2 regions of the Shewanella psychrotolerans genome follow, and region 2 is predicted to be linked to the other one. Evidence: riboswitches for the same ligand, from Rfam matches in the RefSeq annotation. Region 2 holds a riboswitch; the other holds the start of a gene.
The links. A riboswitch is a leader RNA that binds a small molecule or an ion and turns the genes downstream of it on or off. The one in region 2 is predicted to bind thiamine pyrophosphate.

Region 1: linked by a shared signal. The riboswitch ahead of thiC (phosphomethylpyrimidine synthase ThiC) and the one ahead of K0I62_RS08525 (TonB-dependent receptor) in region 2 are both predicted to bind thiamine pyrophosphate.

The regions. Positions count from the first base shown of each region.
Region 1 covers NZ_CP080419.1:2,456,727-2,459,922, forward strand. Annotated here, with positions in the region: gene thiC (phosphomethylpyrimidine synthase ThiC) at 1-1,717, opposite strand, end outside; TPP riboswitch at 1,987-2,085, opposite strand; gene K0I62_RS10860 (hypothetical protein) at 2,253-3,196, opposite strand, start outside.
Region 2 covers NZ_CP080419.1:1,915,702-1,918,897, forward strand. Annotated here, with positions in the region: gene K0I62_RS08510 (PaaI family thioesterase) at 1-152, shown strand, start outside; gene K0I62_RS08515 (PaaI family thioesterase) at 149-607, shown strand; gene K0I62_RS08520 (YcfL family putative periplasmic lipoprotein) at 692-1,081, shown strand; TPP riboswitch at 1,185-1,308, shown strand; gene K0I62_RS08525 (TonB-dependent receptor) at 1,381-3,196, shown strand, end outside.

The DNA of each region.
Region 1 (3,196 bases), 540 kb from region 2:
CTTTGGCCGACTCTTGTGGCAAAGACTCATCGTGATAAGCCCTAGCCGTGTCAGGATCGAGTCCTAAGTTATATTGATCTTCCCATCGAAATTCGAATCTAGCCTTAGATAAAGCGTTGTCACGCATTTGCGCACTAGGGTGTCCTTTCGCGACATCTGCTGCATGAGCGGCAATTTTATAGGCGATGAGTCCTTGCTTAACATCTTCTTTATTTGGCAGCCCCAAATGCTCCTTAGGCGTGACATAGCACAACATGGCACAGCCATACCAAGCGATCATCGCAGCACCGATCCCCGAGGTAAAATGATCATAACCAGGCGCAATATCAGTCGTTTGTGGGCCTAATGTATAAAATGGTGCCTCATCACAAAGGGTGAGCTGCTTATCCATATTCTCTTTAATCAAGTTCATAGGAATATGACCTGGACCTTCGATAATGGTCTGAACATCATATCGCCAAGCAACTTTGACTAATTCACCCAGTGTTTCCAATTCAGCAAACTGCGCCTCATCGTTTGCATCAGCGATTGAGCCCGGACGCATGCCATCCCCCAATGAAAGGGACACATCATACGCTGCACATAACTGACAAATTTCTTCAAAATGTTGGTAAATAAAGTTCTCTTTATGGTGAGAAAGGCACCACTTAGCCATGATAGAACCGCCGCGCGATACCATCCCAGTAAGGCGCTTAGCTGTCATCGGCACATAGCGCAATAGCACGCCAGCATGGATAGTAAAATAATCGACTCCTTGCTCAGCTTGTTCAATCAGAGTATCTCTAAAGACTTCCCATGTGAGATCTTCTGCGATGCCCCCAACCTTCTCTAGGGCTTGATAGATGGGAACGGTACCAATAGGCACTGGTGAATTACGTATTATCCATTCGCGCGTTTCATGGATGTAACGCCCAGTAGAAAGGTCCATCACAGTATCGGCGCCCCAGCGCGTTGACCAAACTAGCTTTTCGACTTCCTCTTCAATCGATGAGGTCACTGCAGAGTTACCGATATTGGCGTTCACTTTCACTAAAAAGTTTCGACCGATGATCATTGGCTCAGCTTCGGGATGATTAATATTGAGTGGAATAATTGCGCGACCACGAGCGACTTCCTGACGTACAAATTCAGGAGTAATAGGCTCACCGATAGTCGCGCCAAAACTTTCACCTTTCGCTTTACGATTAAGAATTTCATCACGCACCTCTGTGCGCGCCATATTCTCGCGAATGGCGATATATTCCATCTCTGGGGTGATGATCCCTTGGCGTGCATAATGCATCTGAGTAACACATCGGCCAGCTATTGCTTTTCGGGGGGATAATAGTGATTCAAAACGCAGGTGGTCTAAACCATCCTCTTGCAGGCGTTGCTGGGTAAAATGAGAGCTAACCCCTTCGAGCTGTTCAGTATCCTCTCGTTCAGCGATCCAAGCTTGACGTAATTTAGGTAATCCTGTTCGCACGTTAATCTGTGCCTCGGGATCAGAATAAAGACCAGCACAATCGTAGACCATTAGTGGTGGATTAGTTTCGAGTATTTGATCTTGCTCAGCACTACCGATAACAGTATCACTTTGAACAATTTGTCGCATGGCAACCCGAAGATCATCTCGACTTCCGGTTAAGTAAACCTTTTCAGAATTAGGATGTTGCAGTGGTTTTAGATTATCAATAAACGCTTGAGCCTGAGCTCGGTTTTCACGACGATTTGACATAAGCAATCTCACTATTTAATGAATATGAAGTTGCTTGTCAGGAGAATTGAGAGTTGATGGCATTGAGCAAGTCTATTAACACTTAGCAATAGTCATTGCCTGTTAAACTGCTCAGAAATAGTAACGCGATAAAATTGTAGATAAAACGACTAAACCAAGAAGCACTAAATTCAAAAATACTCGAAAAGTCACTCTAAACGGTATTTAAACGACGATTTAGAGCAAGCGTGTTGCTGAGTCTAATCTATCATTTTTTACAATAATGTTGCATTAATATCATGCTTGTTTCCTTCGCAGGGACTAACCTGATCAGGTTCAACGGATCCCGAATAAACGGTCTCAGCCAAATGGCACTCCGACAAGAGGTGGCCAGTATACTCTCAAGTAAGAGAAATAAACAAGCCCTAAAAAATGGATGTTAAGACAAATTAATTGACAAAAGATATTAAAAACAAAACAAAGAGTTAAATACAAATCAAGTTCAAAATATACAGAAGACCAACCACTTCGTTGAATATTAATCATGGCAATTACATTAGTTTTTAACGCCCATTATGGCGAGACGTTTATCGAGCGCTGCTTTTAATGCTTGCTGAATGGTCTGTCCCCCACACTTAAACGGATAGCCTAAATTCTCAGCATGGGGATTTAATACGGTCCCCACTTTAACAATTCGATAGCAGGTATCACCTTGCTTAACAATGCGATTAGGATCGATATGGCTATCTAAGGTGCCGGCCACGGTAAACTCATCAGGTGAACTAAGTTGAAGGATTTCAATATCACCATCCATTTCACTTAGTGAGCGGTTCTGAGTATAAAGGTTAGCCTCTGTAGCCACTAAAGAATCGAGTGCAATTAACCGCTGTTTTTCAACATAGCCTTGAGTGAACAGGCTAACGTTAACAGTACCTGCACTGGTTTGAGTAACCGTGTTATTCACTTTGTGATTTTGGCTACTGGTTTTTTTATCCTGCAACCTTGGTTTATTGTTCTCTGACACCCCATTTTTTAACTGGTTATCAGCTTGGTTAACATTGTTGTCTGTCGTTAATATTGCAGTCTGTAAATCCACCTGAGCTGCGGGTGATGTAGATTGCTCGATAACATTAGGCTGAACTTTAGCGGAGGTAGGTGCTATTGAATCAAGCGTTAAAGAAGTCGCAGGCTGGTAAATGATATAAGCGTTGACCTTTTTATCCTTTGCCGAGCTCTGCTTGATGTCCGTAGAGTGTAAACTGGGTTTCCAAGCAATTTGCAAGCACCATAACAAGAGTAAATGAGCCAGTACAACCGCAAAAATCAGATAAATAGTCGTAGAAACAGGACGCTTTGTATTATCAACCAAACGCCTATCATTGATATGATTAACTAAAACTGAGTCATCTTGATATGAACTAAATGTTCTACTAAATGAAGGTTCGACCATGTTGTAACACAGTTTTCGTCCATTATCGCCAAGCGTTATTCTTATCGGCA
Region 2 (3,196 bases):
AGTTGTCTTCTAGTGTGGCTTTTACCCGTGCGATTGCTTATCAAGAATCGATTGATGATCCTATTGCTCATGCCGTAGGTTCATTTATGCGCATTAGTCCTGAGATGGTTGGAGAACCTTTTAGACGTGCACTAATGGGAGAGGGCGAATGAGCCAGATGCAACACACAGGCGAAATGAATGTAAAAGAGATCGTTAAGAAAGCGACAGAGCTTAACGATTTTAGTCATCTGCTTGAACATGTTCCCTATGCTAAGTTTATTGGCATGGAGGTGGCACGTTTTGGTGATGAACTTGTATTTCAATTGCCAGCTAAAGATGAAAATATTGGCAATCCCACTCTGCCAGCTATTCATGGTGGTGTGATTGCCGGTTTTATGGAGATGTCTGCAATTGTCCAGCTGATGGTATTTATGCAAACGACTAAAGTGCCTAAAATTGTCGACTTTTCTATCGATTATTTGAGAGCTGGGTACCATAGAGACAGTTTTGCTGAATGTAAGATAACCCGCCAGGGGCGACGCGTTGCCAATGTGAATATCAATTGTTGGCAAACCAATCGTAAGGCATTAATTGCAACAGCTAGGGCGCACTTCTTAATTGATTAGTCGATTCTTTCGCCTATTAATTAATGCATAGGAAACGGCCCGCATACCGCGCTGCAATGGCCATAAATTGGAGATAGGATAAATATGAAGAACATATTTTTACTTGCAGTGATCATGTTTGCAATGCTGGGTTGTGCGCCCCATACCGCTGGTATTATGGCGAGTTCGACGGGTGAGCAGCGAATTGATAATCGCGCTTTCAATCGTGAAGTGTCTGTTCAACAAGTTATGACTCGTCTAAATGGTCAGCTATTAACCGCGGCGGGAACCATCAGTAGTCAAGTCGCCACAGATTTGCGTTTGCAGTACAAGTTTACTTGGTATGATCTTAATGGCTTAACAATCGAAGATGAAGGCGTTAGCTGGAAATCCTTAAAGCTGCATGGTAAACAACAGATGCAAGTTAGTGCTGTTGCGCCAAATACGACAGCGGTGCGTTGCGAGCTTTATGTACGTAGGGCTTTCTCGAATTAGCTCATTTTTTGATTAAGATGCCAGCACTGCTGGCATTTTTTTTGCGATATACGTCATTTTCTTGATTAAATGTGTCAACAATTTGTAGTACTTATGTATAATCAGCCTTGCCAAGGGGTGTTAGGGGTGACTTATTTTTTAGTTGCTGACTGACTGAGATGTCTATAGACAAACCCTTAGAACCTGATCCGGCTAATACCGGCGTAGGAATGGGCCACATTAGTTGATTACTACAATTTGATTGTGCTTTCTTTCTCGCTTTTTTAAGTGCCGGATCTCAAAAATTAATTTGGGGTCCTATGTTTACAATAAAATCAATATCTCCAGTCGCAATTGCCGTCTGTGCAGTTTTAAATCCTTGTAGTTTACTTGCTAACGATAATCCCGTCACGACTGATGAAATGGAAGTCATTGTGGTGACATCTGATTTTCGTCAATCCGCCTTAGAAAAAATGCCTTCGAGTATCACCGTCATTGATCAACAACAGATTGAAGATGAAGGGGCACAACATTTTGAAGACGTGCTTAATTCTATTGCTAATTTTAACTGGTCTGGTGGAAGTTCAAGGGCAAAGTATTTTCAAATTCGTGGCGTGGGCGAACAGGAGGAATACCAAGGAGCACCAAACTCTTCTGTTGGGTATATCATCGACGATATAGATATGTCTGGTATTGGCATGATATCGAGTATGTATGATCTTCAGCAGGTTGAAGTGCTACGCGGTCCGCAAGGAACACGATACGGTGCAAATGCACTAGCTGGTTTAATCTATCTAAAGAGTAACGATCCAACAGCGGTGTTTGAACACGGTGCAGAACTATCGTTAGGCGATGACCAACTGCGAACCCTGAGTGGTTTTAGTTCAGGACCTATTACTGATTCTGGCAAATTGTTATATCGCGTGTCGTTGCAACAACATGAGCAAAATGGTTATCGTGATAATCTTTATCTTGGACGTGATGATACCAACGGCCGCGATGAGTTTACTGGTCGCGTAAAGCTGCGTTGGTATGCAACCGATGATCTCGCTATCGATTTCAACTTAATGCATGCGAATTTCGATAACGGTTATGATGCGTGGACATTAGATAATAATGGCTTTAATACCCTTACCGACGCTCCAGGTGTTGATAAGCAGCGTACCACCGGTAGTTCACTTAAATTTACCTATTCTGGCGCAGAGCAGTTTGAGCTAGTGTCACTAACCTCAATAGCACAAACGGATACCCATCATGGTTATGATGGTGATTGGGCCAATCCTGAATATTGGCAAGCCAAAAGCTGTGAAGGCGCACCATGTGAATATGATTACACTTGGGACAAGCTCGGTGACAGGCAAACGGTATCACAAGAGTTTCGTTTAAGTTCTACCGATGCTGGGCGCATTTTTAGCGATAGTACCGATTGGTTAGTGGGGCTTTATGGAATGCAGCTCGATGAAGACAACCATACTTCAGAGTTTTATAACGGTTGGATAGATGAACTGCTTGCGGATTACAGTGCAACGAATATGGCGATATTTGGCCAGTTAGACAGTGATTTAGGCAATGATTACGCCTTGTCATTTGGTTTACGTGTTGAACGTAGAGAAAGCGAATATCAAGATAGTGCAGGCGATAGCTTTAAGCCTTCAGAAACCATGTGGGGTGGACATATCGCGTTAAGCAAAGCGCTTAATGAAGATCATGAGAGTTACTTCCGTATCGCTAGAGGTTATAAGGCAGGAGGCTTTAACATGTCACTGCCGACAGAATTGAGTGACAAAAAGGAGTTTCAAACCGAAACCCTTTATAACTATGAGCTCGGTCTTAAGTCTTCATGGTTAGCGGGAGATGTGACGACTAACTTATCTCTGTTCTACATGGATAGACGCGATCAACAGGTGTCAGCTTCTCAGCAAAATCCGTTAGAGCCCCAGAAATTTATTCTCTATATTGAAAATGCCGGCAGCTCTCATAACTATGGTGCAGAGCTCGATGCTAATTGGTATGCCACCGATAATTTGAAATTGTATGCAACATTCGGTTGGTTAGAGACCGCCTATGGTGATTATCAGTATCAAGACAAATATGGCGGATTAGTGGATTTAAGTGGCAGAGAGCTGGCCCATTCAC